DNA from 3 places in the Rothia sp. 18CD1-1 genome. Region 1 is predicted to be linked to each of the others. Evidence: riboswitches for the same ligand, from Rfam matches in the RefSeq annotation. Region 1 holds a riboswitch; each other region holds the start of a gene.
The links. Region 1 has a riboswitch for S-adenosylmethionine ahead of ACS1BR_RS00300 (nuclease PIN). Riboswitches for the same ligand answer to the same signal wherever they lie in the genome.
Positions count from the first base shown of each region.

Region 2: it holds a riboswitch for S-adenosylmethionine, as region 1 does, so the genes downstream of both, ACS1BR_RS00970 (O-acetylhomoserine aminocarboxypropyltransferase/cysteine synthase family protein) here and ACS1BR_RS00300 (nuclease PIN) in region 1, are expected to answer to the same signal.
Region 3: it holds a riboswitch for S-adenosylmethionine, as region 1 does, so the genes downstream of both, ACS1BR_RS06215 (methylenetetrahydrofolate reductase) here and ACS1BR_RS00300 (nuclease PIN) in region 1, are expected to answer to the same signal.

Region 1 is NZ_JBUZLI010000001.1:54,288-59,118, forward strand. It holds gene ACS1BR_RS00295 (DEAD/DEAH box helicase) at 1-1,968, opposite strand, end outside; SAM riboswitch class IV at 2,188-2,330, shown strand; gene ACS1BR_RS00300 (nuclease PIN) at 2,361-2,573, shown strand; gene ACS1BR_RS00305 (PIN domain-containing protein) at 2,570-3,004, shown strand; gene ACS1BR_RS00310 (SDR family NAD(P)-dependent oxidoreductase) at 3,007-3,783, opposite strand; gene ACS1BR_RS00315 (cell division protein PerM) at 3,896-4,831, shown strand, end outside.
Region 2 is NZ_JBUZLI010000001.1:205,033-209,863, forward strand. It holds gene gatB (Asp-tRNA(Asn)/Glu-tRNA(Gln) amidotransferase subunit GatB) at 1-90, shown strand, start outside; gene ACS1BR_RS00965 (S9 family peptidase) at 87-2,246, opposite strand; SAM riboswitch class IV at 2,465-2,578, shown strand; gene ACS1BR_RS00970 (O-acetylhomoserine aminocarboxypropyltransferase/cysteine synthase family protein) at 2,679-4,025, shown strand; gene metX (homoserine O-acetyltransferase MetX) at 4,056-4,831, shown strand, end outside.
Region 3 is NZ_JBUZLI010000007.1:89,263-94,093, reverse strand. It holds gene ACS1BR_RS06230 (ABC transporter ATP-binding protein) at 1-220, opposite strand, end outside; gene ACS1BR_RS06225 (hypothetical protein) at 221-1,798, opposite strand; gene ACS1BR_RS06220 (hypothetical protein) at 1,795-2,169, opposite strand; SAM riboswitch class I at 2,404-2,501, shown strand; gene ACS1BR_RS06215 (methylenetetrahydrofolate reductase) at 2,594-3,505, shown strand; gene metE (5-methyltetrahydropteroyltriglutamate--homocysteine S-methyltransferase) at 3,538-4,831, shown strand, end outside.

The DNA of each region.
Region 1 (4,831 bases):
AAATTCTGGGCGGTCGAGAGAGAAATAGCTGCCATCTCCCAGAAGCATATGGGTTTGATGGGCGTTGAGGGCCTCAAAAATCTTGGCGAAGGGCACGTACCATTCACCGACTTTGACCGCTACACCCAGCCTAAACCAGTCGCGGTCGGTTGTTGACTCAACCGACACGACAATCTCCGGTTGCCCTTCCCTCTCACGGAATTCGGGCACGGGACCCACCGTATCAACGCGCACCCCCGGCAGATGCCGGTAGCGGGGGAGCGAATCTTCAACCAGGGTCCGGGTGGCCCACCCCTCGTAGGTGTGTCGGGTGAGGGGGACCGCCGGTTGAACAGCGTGTACCGCTTTGAGCACTCGCTGCTCGTAGGCGCTATCGCGTACATCGGACCCGTCGTCACCGGGGTGGTGTGCTACAGCCAGCCGCACTACCTTACGATCGGTAGCGGTGTCCAGGGGATCTAGCGGATACTCCCACTCCCAGGAGGTGTGCGCCTGATCCCGACTGTAGGTCACCGTGAGCACCAACTGCGGTGGCTGTACCGGGGGGAGCTCTACGGAGCTATCGGCGGCCCGTAACGGTAAGGTTCGGTGAAGCTGCGGATAGAAATCCCGATAGAACCCCTCAAGATCGGAGGAAGGAATACGGACGGTGCCGGCACGGGTGAGAGAATCCACCACAGGGTCGAGCGAATCCCGAAGAGGGATAAAGAGAAGATCGGTGGGGTGTTGAGCCCAGTCGGGTGTGTCGGTAGCACCGTCGGTGTCGAGGAGGTCGAGGGCGGGCTGTCTGGTATGTTCCCACCGGGATTCTTGAGCTGCCCGAACATAGGTCTCCTGCCCACGGGAACCCAGGGCTAGAAAACCGTTCAGGGAGTTGCCGAGCCGGTGGCAGTGTTCGACGGTCAGAGAGGCGCCATCCCAACTGAGCACCGGGGTGAGGCGGAGCCCATCGGGATGGTTGGGTTCAGCGGTACTTTCTAGGAGCAGCTGAACCGTGGCAGGGTCGGCTACGGCCACGGTGGCTTCTTGGCCGTCGATGAGCAGGGGCAGACCAATATCTTTCGCCCTGCCCAGCACCTGCCAGAGCAGGGAGGACGACACCGCCGAGAGCGTTACCCGGTCGCGGTGCGAGACGTAGGGTGACTGCCAGGGGTAAACCACCGAATAGAATTCGGCCAACCAGCGCTCATGTTCGGGGTAGATCCGGTGGGCGAGCGAGGTACCCGGCCGCGGGTCCTGCCGAAAATTTTCCCAGGAGAGACCGCCTTTAATCCACGTGTTTCGGGCACCCCGGAGTAGGGGCCGCGCCTGGAGACTGACCTGTGGAAGGGAGCCGCTGTGTCCCGGCGCGTACCGGGTGCCCACGTGAAAGCTGAGATCGAGCGCGGCAGATACTGTGCGGGTGCCGGTATCGCCGTGGACAGGCCGGGCCTGAAGGGTTGCGGAGAGTTCTCTGCGCCATGCGGGTAGCCGGGGACCGGCGACAGGTTGACGTTCGGCGTGCGGTAGAAGCTGGGAGGCAGTGGAGACGCCGAGTTTTTCTAGGTGGGCGCGAAGCCGGGGATCAATAGTGCGCCCGGCAATACTTTTCGGGCTGGAGCCACCCGGTTTGAGCGTGGCCGATGAGACGGTGAGCGCTTTACGGGCCTTATCAGCGCGGTCAATGGCGGTGAGCATGAGCGCGACCGCGTGTTTGCAGTCGGTGCGGACCGGGCAGGTGCAGCGTGCGGAAAAGGCCCGTGAGCCGGTGGCTTTTGCGGTGGGGAAGGTGACGGTGACCCGGTAGGGGTCTGGTGCGGACCCGTTCACCGTGCCCTCGAGGGTGAGGGTCTCGCGGGTGAAGCTGTAGCGGGCTACCCGGCCGGCGCGCATGTACTGTTGGCCGCGAGAATAGGCCCCGTGCCCGACCTGCCGGATAATTTCGGAGGCGGTGACGGGAATGACCGGGAAGGCTGAAGATTCTGCCACAATAACCCTTACTGTGCGGGCACCAGAAGACCAACCCCACCAGCCTAGCAGGGGGAGGGGCACAGAGCCCGCGGCGATTCGCTGGAAGCCAACGGGGCCTGAGCCGGTGGACCCGCCGCCACGGTGGGGCCCGTCGTCGCTCACGCTGGAGTCCACTATATGAAGAAATGTGAAAAAACTGTTTGTAAATCTGGCCGGGTGCGTTATTGTTGTTATCAGCTTCAAGAGTTTCAACTGACAAGCTCCGACTTTGGTTGAACGCCAACCCCATGTTCACGGGTGGCTCGGATGACGAAGCGGTCTGTATTCGCGTTGATAGCGCGTTTGTTACCAACGCAGGCTGGTACAGGCAAGAGCACATCGAAAGGAATGCGCGAAAGCGCGGTGTGGATATGACAACCACTGCTCGCCCCAACGAAACCATCCAAAAAAGCCTGCAAGCGGCAGCTGTTCCTGCCCGCGGGGGGTATTCGGCTATCAGCATCCAGGACTACACCCGTATATCCAACCAGCGTTCTGAATTCCTGAACTTTCTTCTCATGCCCAACCCCACCGGGATACCGGCGGTAGAAACGGCCACCGTGGGTCTATTGAAAGCCGCATGAATCCCAGCAAGGGCCTGCTGCTCGACTCCGATATTCTCGCCGAAATCCGCCGAGCAGACCCGGACCCGCGGGTACTTGCCTTTTTGCGCCGCCGATCTTTCCGCACCTTCTATATCTCGGTGCTCAGCCTCGGCGAACTTAAAAACCTCTACCCCTACCCCGAAACCGACCGTTGGCTCACAGAACTGTTGGACCGCTTTGGCAACCATGTGCTTGAGATAGACAGCAGCGTAACGCTTGAATGGGCGGGAAGGCAGGCCGGTAGCGGTGCTCGTGCACCGGGGGCCGGGAGTAGGGCGCTACCCACCGCCGCGCTTGAGGGGCTGATGGGTGCAACGGCCGCCGTGCACAAACTTGAAATCATCTCGTCTAAAGCAGAAATCTACCGGCAGTGGGGGGTGCAGGCCAGCAACCCCTTCGTCGATGACTGATCCTAGTAGTCGCGGGTACGCGAAATAATCCTGCCCACCAGCCTGCTCGGCAGCAGACGGGAGGCAGCCACCAAAACCTTATAGGGAAGCGACGGCACCACCAGGGCCTTTCCCGCACCATTGGCCGCGATGGCCTCCCGCACTACCCGGCGGGGTTCAAGAAACAAAAATCCCGGTAGGCGGGGCTCCTCCACCCCCATATTTTGGTGAAAATCAGAGCGGGTAAGGCCGGGGCAGAGGGCCGTTACCGCTATGCCTCTGGCACCGTATTGAAAATTGGCGGACTCACTGATCGACACCACAAACCGCTTTACCGCCGAGTACGTGCCACCGGGCGTGAACGCGGCAACCGAAGCCACATTCACGATCTTTCCCCCGCCGCGGGCTAGCATGGCAACGATAGCTGTGTGCATGAGAGCAAGCGGGGCCCTGGCAAGCACATCCACCTGGGCCAGGTGCCGCTCAAGAGGCGCCCGATCAAAAGACTGCCCCAACCCAAACCCGGCATTGTTGACCAGTATCTCCACCGGCAGTTCACTCTGTTTGAGCCTCTCCTGTACCGTGGACAGGTCATCCGGGTCGAGAAGGTCAGCCACTAGCACCTCAGCCTCCACACCGAACCTGTGTCTGAGCTGTCCGGCCAAGGCTTCCAGCTTCTGCCGGTTGCGGGCAGAAAGAACCACGGAGTAACCGGCCGCAGCATACTGGCGGGCAAACTCCGCACCGATACCGGACGAGGCTCCGGTAACAAGCACAAAAGAAGAAGCGAAAGAAACCATGCTCACAAGTTTAGGCGCACATACCGGGGCCGAGACAATATCACCCATATTTTTGCGAGTATAGGGCCCCGGTCGGTTTAGTGAGCGCCCCGTTCATGACAAGATAAAGACGATGAAAACCAGCACCAATCCCTCAGACCCCCGCACCGTTCGTCGCCCGGCGCCCATGCCGCTCTGGTTACAGGGCGCACTCGAACTGTTCCTGACAGCCACCTACGCTTTCCTCGCCGTATTTGTGCTGCTCATGGCTGTCTGGTTTGCCGGCGGGTTCGATGACCAAAACCCGGCCAGTCTGGTGAGCCTTTCTGCACAGATCTGGCAGCTGATCCACGGGGTACCCCTGGCCCTGCGTATCCCGGCGTCCGGGGGGTTCGCCGCGGTCTCGGGCACTATCAGTTTGACCCCGCTGGGGCTCACCCTCATTCCGCTGGCCCTGTGTTTCAGGTCGGGCCGCCGCCTGGCGCGGGCATCGTACGAAGGAGAGTTTTGGGTACCCACGGTGGCCGGCACCCTCACCTATGCGCTGGTTTCGGCGGCGCTCAGTCTGGCCACCTCAACAGCAACCGTCTCAACCAGCCCACTCCTGGCAGCCCTCATACCCTGCGGTATCGTGTGTGCCGGTCTGATAGCGGGAGGCTGGTACGAGTCGCGGTCTCTGCCGCGTATGATCGGTGTCAACGCCGCCCAGTGGGTCTCGCAGTTTAGCCAGTATTCGCGATGGGCCGGATCCTACCTCTGGGCCCTGGTGAGATCATCACTTGTTGCATTTCTCTGCCTGGTAGCCGGGGGCGCCCTACTTTTTACCGCAACCGTGTTCTATAACTGGAACGATATTCTTGCCCTCTACCAGAGCCTGCACGCCGGCGGTATCGGCGATACGGCAATCACCCTGCTCCAGCTGGGCTTTGTGCCCAACCTGGTGGTGTGGGCAATGGCGTGGAGCACCGGAGCCGGGTTCTCCTTTGGCCGGGGTACCGTAGCCAACCTCCACATCAGTGACCTGGGCGCCTTACCCAACCTCCCCGTTCTGGGTGCCATGCCCTACCCG
Region 2 (4,831 bases), 150 kb from region 1:
CTGGTGGGTCGGGTAATGAAGGCCACCGGTGGGCAGGCGGACGCTGCCAGGGTACGCGAGCTTATTGTGGAGAAGCTTGGCGTGAGCTAGTCGGTGAGGTGGCTGAGGGCAAAGGCGTACCCCCAGGCGATATCTTTCCACCGGGTGTAGCGGCCGGAACCACCCCCGTGCCCACCGTCCATCTCGATTTTGAGGAGGGGGGTGGGTGAGTCGGCGGCTATGGTTTGCCGGAGGCGGGCCACCCACTTTGCCGGTTCTACGTAAAGCACCCTGGTGTCGTTGAGGCTGGTGATCGCCACAATGGGTGGGTAGGTGACCGGGCGAATATTTTCGTAGGGTGTATACGATTTCATGTAGGCGTAAGTCTCGGGGTCGGTGATGGGGTTACCCCATTCTTCCCACTCTAGCGCCGAGAGCGGCAGGTCGGGGTTGAGGATGCTGGTGAGCGCATCGACAAAGGGGACCTCGGCGATAGCCGCCGCGTATTTTTCGGGGGCGAGATTGAGCACTGCCCCGATAAGTAGGCCCCCCGCGGAGCCACCCTCAATCGCTATTTTGTCGGCTCTCACCCAGTTTTGGCCGGCCAGGAAGTCGGTGACCGCCACAAAATCGGTGAAGGTGTTTTTCTTTGCCAGCTTCTTGCCGTCCAGGTACCAGCTTCTGCCCAGCTCACCGCCGCCGCGCACGTGGGCGACAGCGTAGATGATGTTGCGGTCGAGCAGGGAGAGCCTTGCCGCAGAGAAATAGGGGTCCATGGATGCCTCGTAGGATCCGTAGCCGTACTGGAGCAGGGGGTGCTGGATATTTTTGTCGAGGTCGGCGCGGTGCATGACGGAGACGGGGACCATGGTGCCGTCGGGGGCCGGCGCCCACATCCGGTAGGCGGTGTAGTCCGCCGGGTCATATCCGGGAGCCGGGGTCTGCTTACGCAGCAGGAGACGGCCGGTAGCGGGAAAGTAGTCGTAGACCCGTGCCGGGGTGATCCAGGAGGTATAGAGGAAGCGGATCACCGGGGAGTCGACGGAGGCACCGAGGAGGCTTGTGGTGTATATGTCTTCGGCGAATTCTGTCGGTTCACTGAAGGTGCAGCCGGCGCGGTGGCCGGTGTCGAGGAGTTCTTGGAGCTGGGTGAGCGGGGTGAGGAAAACTTTTACGGTGGTGTTTTCTCTGGCGGTGAGTACCAGGTGGTCGGAGGAAAGAGAGAATGTTTCTATCCGGGCGGTGGGGCGGTGGGCTGCCACCGGTAGCCAGGTTGCCCGGAAGTCGGTAAAGGACTGGCCGGTGGGGTAGGGGGCTAACACTAGCTCGGAATTGAGAGCCCGGTGGTCGTGTTGGATGAGCAGGTAGCTACCGCCGTCAACGGTGATGGGCTCTACCGAGTACTGTATCCTCTGGGTTTTTTCGATAACGGTCACGGGGTCTGCCCGCAGGTTGGTGACCGGGATAAGACGGACCTCTGAGTACTCGGACGAGTAGGAGGTGAGGATAAGGTGGCTACGGTCCCTGGAGAGAACGGACTCCAGCCAGAGGGTCGGGTCGGTTTCGGTGTAGAGAACCGAGTCTTCCTCTGTCCCCCCGATGAGGTGCCTGCGCACCTGGTAGGGGCGCCACGAGTCATCCGCTAACGCATAGATGAGGGACGCCCCGTCGGGAGTGAGGTAGGCCCCAGAAAAAACGTTGTCGATGGTTTTCTCGAGGAGCTGTCCGGTGACAAGATCTTTAAAGTACTGGCGGTAGCGTTCGTCGCCGGTGTCATCGACGCTGAAGGTGAGCACGGTCCCGTCGAGCGAAGGCACGAATGATCCCAGGGAGAAGAAGGCCATGTCGCGGGCAAATTCGTTGCAGTCCAGCAGCACCTGTTCACCGGGAACCGTGCTGTGGGCGTCAATATCTGGGGGAGTGAACCGGTCTTCTACGCTACCGGAGGTTTCTGCCGCGACCCGGCAGTAGATGGGGTACTGCTGGTTATCCGCGGTGCGACTGAAGTACCACCAGTCACCGTGGCGGGTGGGAACCGATAGGTCGGTCTCTTGCACGTGGGACCGTATTTCGTCGAAAATTTTTTGTCGCAGTTCTTGCTGGTTTGCGGTAACCTCTGCGGTGTATGCGTTCTCTGCGGTGAGATAGTCAATCACCTGCTGGTTGTCTTTTTCTTTGAGCCAGTCGTAGTGGTCGATCACGGTGTCACCGTGGTGGGTGCGTGTTGTGTCCCGCTGCGGGGTGCGGGGAGCCTGTGGCGAAGTCAAACCGGTACCTCCTCATACATATGTGGCGTGCGACAATACGGTGAGTCTATATTCCTATAGCATACTGCAGGGATTGCGGGTCGGGTAATGGAATTCTCGCGGTATGTGTCTCTGTGCGGCTCGGTATGACGAAATATGACCAAATGCTAAGCGGGCCATGAAATATTGCGGATCGGTTGACCGGGGCGCCCGATATGCGGGTACTATGGCAGAGACAGGGTCATGAGAACCAGTGTTAAGCCCCAGCTTACTGGTCGGCAACCCTCCACTCGCGGTGGGGTGCCCTGGGTGAAGACCTGGCACAGTTCAAAAGTTCTGTGCAAGCGCGGGACCGATGCCCCATCTTCTTTCCGGGACATCGTTACCTTTCGAGACATCTCCCGAAAGAAACGGCATGTGGCCCCAACTAAGATTCAAAACAGTGGAGCAAACATGAGCGCAAAAAACACCCTTCCCACACCCGAAAACCCCGGTGGCTGGAAATTTGAGACCAAACAGATCCACGCCGGCCAGACACCGGATACCGCCACGGGGGCACGGGCGCTACCCATCTACCAGACCACATCCTTTGTTTTTAGGGATTCGGAGCAGGCCGCTAACAGGTTCGCGCTCAGGGAGCTGGGCCCCATCTATACCCGCCTCAACAACCCCACCCAGGAGGTGGTTGAAAACCGTATTGCGGCTCTTGAGGGAGGGGCCGGTGCCCTGCTTCTGTCCTCGGGGCAGGCGGCAACCACCTTTGCTATCCTCAACGTCGCCGGAGCCGGAGACCACATTGTCGCCTCTCCCTCTCTCTACGGCGGATCGTATAACCTACTCAAATACACCCTGTCCACCCTGGGCATCGAAACCACCTTCGTCGAAAACCCCCGCGATATAGGGCAGTGGGAGCAAGCGGTTCGCCCCAACACCAAGGCTTTCTTTGGCGAGACCCTGCCCAACCCGCAGGGAGATGTTCTCGATATTGAACCCATTGCCGCTACCGCCCACCGGGCAGGTCTACCGCTGATCGTTGACAACACCATCCCCACCCCCTACCTCCTCAACCCCATTGCCTTTGGGGCCGACGTCGTGGTTCACTCCGCCACCAAATACCTGGGCGGCCACGGCACCTCGGTGGGCGGTGTGATCGTGGACTCGGGCAACTTTGACTACGGTGCAGACCCCGAAAAATACCCCCTCTTCAACCGACCCGATGAAGGCTATCAGGGCCTGGTCTACGCACGTGACCTGGGTGCTGAGGGCGTATTCGGGGCCAACCTCTCCTACATTGTGAAAGCACGGGTTGGTCTTCTCCGCGACCTGGGCTCAGCTATCTCACCCACCAACGCCTTCAACATCGCCATAGGCTTAGAAACGCTGTCGCTACGCATCGAGCGCCATATCGAAAACACCCGGACCATCGCCCGCTGGTTGGAGGCACACGAGGCGGTGGAATCGGTCAGCTGGGCCGGGTTGGAGAGCTCACCCCACTACGACCTGGCGCAGAAATACATACCCGAGGGCCCCGGGGCGGTACTCGGCTTCACCCTCAAAGACGCCGACGCCCAAACCGCCAATAAATTTGTTGACGCGCTGCAACTGCACTCGCTGCTGGTCAATATTGGTGATGTGCGCTCGCTGGCGGTTCATCCGGCTTCCACCACGCATTCGCAGTCGTCGGAAGCTGAGCTGGAGGCCATCGGGATTAGCCCCGCCTTTGTGCGGCTGAGCGTGGGGATTGAGAATGTTGATGATCTGCTGGCAGACCTTGAGCTGGGTTTTGCCGCTATTCGGTAGGGTGCGGATGATCCGTGAAAGAGGTGTACTGTGACCGAAGGTAAGGCCCCTCTCCATCGCGGTGACGGCCTGCTGAGGCACCTATCGATCGGTGATTTTCGGCTTGAAAACGGGGAGGTGCTGCCCGCGGTAACTCTGGCCTATGAGACCTGGGGGCAGCTCAACCGACAGCGAGATAACGCGATACTGGTGTTGCACGCTCTCACCGGGGACACCCATGTTTCCCGGGGTGTCCCTCCCGCAGGCTCCTCTGCCCGGTCGGTCGGGCAGGCTGAGAGGGAGGGCTGGTGGGAGGGAATGGTTGGTCCCGGTTGTGTCATCGATACCAACACGTATTTTGTGGTTGCCCCCAATATTTTGGGCGGCTGCTACGGATCGACCGGACCGGCCAGCCCGGCCCCCGATGGTAGACCCTACGGGTCCCGTTTCCCCCAGGTGACTATCCGCGATACCGTTGCTGCCGAAAAGAGACTGACCGACCTGCTCGGAATAGCCTCATACCGCTATATTATCGGTGCCTCGCTGGGAGGCGCCCGCGCCCTCGAATGGGCGGCCAGCTACCCCGCGCTGGTGGAGGGGTGCGCTGTCATTGCCTCGGGGCACTCGGCAACCGCAGACCAGCTTGCCTGGGCCCAGGCACAGAACCTGGCGATACGCTCTGACCCCAACTGGTGCGGTGGTGACTACTACGGCACAGCGGGCCCGGTTGCGGGGCTGGGACTGGCCCGGCGCATAGCTCATATCACCTACCGTTCAGCACCCGAGCTGAACTACCGTTTCGGGCGCAGGCCCCGGGGCCACGAGCG
Region 3 (4,831 bases), on a different contig from region 1:
GGGCGGATACGGTATGGGCTGGGAGGCCGGCCAGGGTGACCTGCCCGCTATCTGGCCGCAGTGCGCCGGCAAGAAGATTGAGCAGGGTGGATTTTCCTGAACCGTTTGGCCCGGTGAGTACCGCTGCTTGGGCAGCGTCAAGGCTGAGGTTTACGTTTTTGAGGACGGGGTGATCGGGGATGAAACCGAAGTGCAGGTCGGTGATGGAGAGAAGGGGCATTTAGAGTGCTCCTCGCGGGAAATGGGCGGTCAGAGTACAGATGGGGGCGAGAGATGCAGCCCCGACGATCATGATGAATATGGGGATACCAATATGTAAGCCGGCGTAGATAGCCGCACAGATGGACAGGGTGAGACCGGTAGACAGTAGGGTGGCCACCGGGTGTTGTCGGATACGGCCGTTAGAGTTGGCTGGGATCCGTGCGGGAAAGAGACAGTCGGCAAAAACTGTGGCAGGGGAGACGAGGAGGGCCCCGGTGAGCCAGGCAGATAGAGCTGACCCCACCGGCAGCGTGGATGAAAATATAATCATGGGTAATGGGGCCGCACCGAGGAGCGCACAAAGCAAAAAGGTTGAGCAGATGAGTGCGCTTGCCACGCCGCGCTCGCCCAGATGTGAGGCCGTAAGGTGTGGCAGAAGGGACTGGTAGGTGTTGACGGAGCATATTCCGTGAGTGAGTCCGGCCGCTAAGAGGGGACCGGAGGCGGCAATACCCCATGCGGCTTCGGTGGGGAGGACCGGGGCCGCTGATGCGGTCCATAACGCGCCCAGCCCAAAAGCCGCGGTGCAGAGTGCGGCCCTGACCGAGATGAGTATTTCTCCGGTCTCGCTGTCGGGGCGGTCTCGAAGGGTTGTCAATGGTAATGCTATGAGCCTGCCCCAGGCGTTCCGAGGCAGGGGGAGAGCCCGTCGAGTGTGGACCGGTGGGGAGTCTATGGGGGCTTGGCCTCGGGGAAATTTTAACAGTTTCGGCAGGGTGATGGCGGTGGCAAGTAAGAGAGTGGTAAGGATACCGAGTAGGGTGTGGGCTCCTTCTGGGGAAGCAATGAAGTTAAGGGCCCTGTGTAGGGTGGGCTGGAGTTCTTGCCTTCCGGGAAAGGCGGGGAGAAGAAGCCCGGAAAAGGCTACACCGGCTACCGCCGCAACCAGAGTCCAGCAGCCCAAGCGGAGGAGGGTCAGTGATACCCCTCCCATGGCGAGTATACAGAGGAGGGCCGCTCGAACGAGGGCACCGGCTACCGCCAGGGATATGCTCAGTAGGGCCGGTGCTACCAGGGTGCCGGGGGAGAGCTGCCAGCTGTAAAGCGCAAGAATACTGCCCAGGGCTATGACGGTGACCATGGCGAGGGTTTCCAGGGCGATGGGGAGGATAATTCGGGCTACAATGATCTCTCCCTGGGTGTAACCAGCGTGGGTGAGGATTGCAGCATCTGCCGGTGCCCTGGTTTCGCGTGCGGTGCGGCCGGAGATACTGAAGATGTGGTGGGCCAGGAAGATGATCCCGCTACCGTGCAGCATGGCGGTGAGGGTCTGGGACGTGTCTAAGAACTCGATGAGTCGGGGGCCGACGGCCACCAGGAGGGTGAGTATGAAACCGAGGGCTAGCGCGAGGGTAGCAGCTGCCGTGGTGAGGATCAGACAGACACTTCGGGTGATCCGAAAATCCGGTGATACGGTGCGTATGTGGAGGAGCCTGTTGGTCTTTACGATGAGTAGTACCGCGCGCCATCGGGGTGGGACGGCGGTATTCTCGGGTGCATGCGGCCTGTGGGCTATGCTGCCGGTCTGTTCTTTCACAGGTGGGTCCGTTGGGGGCGCTGCGCTAGTTCTATGCCCCCGATAATGAGAAAGAAGAGTAACCAGGATCCGGCTGCCAGCGCGGGGGCGGGCCCCGCTGCCCGGTGTGCCAGTATCGCGGTGGTGGGGGAAGCGGCTCCTCCAATGAGCAGGGCCAGGGCTAGGGGGAGATTGACTCCTAGGCGGCTACTCACCGTGATTGTGTAGGTTATCGCGAGAATGGCGGCCAGACCAAACCACACGTAGATAAGGAAAGTCCAGAAGGCGGCGGCATGATCGGGGAGTTCAGCTGGCGGGGCTACCGTGGCCACGATTCCGACGATTGCGGCTGCCCCGCTGAGGGCTATTCCGCGGACTAGAGGGGTTCTCACCGGGATACTCCTATCAGAAACACGGTTGTAAGGATTATACACAGAGCTAACTGCGCAATAAAACGTATGATCTGGGCACGTTTGGGCAGCATTCTTCGGCTTTCTTGACGCTGTGTTAAGCACCCGGACTTTTGTGAAGCGTTTGTGAAGACACCGTCTTCACGCCCTGTCACACGGCGAAATATAGGCACCTTATCTTGTGGGGCGGTACCGAATCCGCCTATATTGATTTTGTATCTATCAAGAGCGGCCGAGAGAACTGGCTCAGTGACGCCGCAGCAACCTCACCCGATAACACCGGGAGAAGGTGCTCCTGCCAGAGCCGATAGAAGAATCAGCTTTAAGCTTCTGGCATCGTGGCTCTCCTGCGAGGGAGTCCGATGCTGATCTATCGGGCGAATCCACCGGAAGGAGACGCTCTACCATGGCACCTCATACGGCCCTTTCGTATGAACTTTACCCGCCGAGAAGTTCGGAAAGTCGGGATTCGCTTTTGCGAACCATTGAAGAACTATCGGCCACAACACCCGACTACGTGTCGGTTACCTACTCGGGTAGTGTCGAACGTAAACGGCAGACGCTTGCCCTGCTGGACTATCTGGTGCACGAAACCAGGCTGGTACCGTTGGCTCACCTCACCTGCGTGGGGCATTCGGTAGATGAGCTGGAACATGCCGTGCGGCGTATTATCGGCTTGGGAGTGCGGGGTCTGCTGGCCCTGCGCGGGGACCTTCCTCCGGGGGTGCCCCCGGATTCCCTGGAGCTTCCCTTTGCCCGCTACCTGGTGGAGCTGATCCGGCGTGTGGAGCGCGAAGATTTTGCGCACTTTGCCGGGGGACGGCTGGCGATCGGGGTGGCCGCCTACCCGCAAAAACACCCCGAGTCCCTCTCCCTCCTTCAAGACATTGAAATTTTGCTTTCCAAGCAGCGTGCCGGTGCAGATTTCGCTATTACACAGGTCTATTTTGATAGCGACCGCTACCGGAGCCTGATTGATACCGCGGCCGGTGCCGGCGTCAACCTACCGATTATTCCGGGCATTATGCCGGTGACGTCCCTGGGTAGGCTCACACGCCTGTGCGAGCTGGCGGGGCTGGAGATTCCCGCAGACCTCGCTACCGCACTGGAGGGTGCTAGCAGTGAGGCGGAGCGTCACAGGGTCGGTGTGGACTACGCCTACCGGCAGTGTCAAGAGGCCCTGGATTCGGGGGCTAGCGGGCTGCACTTTTATACCTTCAACGAGCACCGCGCCGTGCTCGACGTACTCGACCGGCTGGATATCGCACCCTACACTTCGCGCTACCACACCTCTCTGACACCCTCAGCGTCACAGTAGGATCATCAATATATTTAAAGAAAGGTTTTACCTTGTCAACACATGTTTTTCCCTCAGCAACCATCGTCGGTTACCCCCGTATCGGTCGCCACCGCGAATTGAAGAAGGCGGTTGAGGCTTTTTGGAAGGGCACCATAGATTGCCGGGAGCTCACAGCCCGAGTGGATCGGTTACAGCAGGATAACCTCGCCCGGTTGACAGAACTTGGGCTGGAGGAAGACTACTCGATTCCGGCCTCTTTCTCCCACTACGATCAGGTGCTCGATACCCTGCGGCTGTTCACCGCCGTACCCTCCCGATTTTCCGGTGTGCTGGATCAGCGCGGCCTCCTCCCGCTGGAGGGATATTTTGATCTGGCCCGCGGCACCGCAGAACAGCCAGCACTCGAGATGACCAAGTGGTTTGACACCAACTACCACTACCTTGTGCCCGAGATTGGCCCCGGCACCGAGTTTAGGCTAAACCCCGAGGAGCTGTTCGCCCAGCTTGATACGGCGAGTGAACGGGGGGTCGCGGTGCGACCGCAGATCGTGGGACCCATCACGTTTTTGGCCCTGGCAAAAACCGAAAACGGTGCCCCCGAAGGTTTTGAACCCATCTCCCGGCTCAAGGACTTACTGGCAGTCTACGAGGAACTTTTCGGGCAGCTTTCCGCACGAGGGCTGGCCTGGGTGCAGCTTGACGAACCGGCGCTAGTCGCCGACCATACCCATATCGGCCGCGAACGCTTGGCCGAGCTGGTCTCAGAGACCTACACGCAACTTGCCGGCCTCAGTAACCGTCCCTCCCTGTTTATCACCTCACCCTACGGAGATTTAGAGCAGAACCTTGAGCCCCTGGTCCGCTCGGGTATTGAAGCCCTACACCTCGACACGGTCTCTGCCAACTACGGTGACCGCCTAGCAGACATTGCCGGACGACAGAACCTCCAGCTTGTTATAGGAGCGGTTAACGGCCGTAACGTCTGGCGCACCGATCTGAGAGAGGTCGTCAACCGGCTGGGCTCTCTCAAGCACCTATCCGTGGCCACCTCAACCTCCTTACAGCACGTGCCCCACGATCTTGAGCTTGAAGAACATCTCGATGGCAATCTCAAAAACTGGTTGGCTTTTGCTGACCAAAAAGTGTGTGAGGTGCTCACCCTGGCTCGGGCCCTGGCCGGGGACCAACAAACAACTGCCGGTGCTATCGAAGCGGCCTCGGAGGCGCAAACCCTGCGCCAAGAATCACCGGGGGTGCGGGTGGCAGAAATTCGTGAGCGCGTGCGCCGGATCACCGACCAGGAGGGAGCTTTCGAGCGCCCGGCGGCAGAGCAGCGGCAGAGAG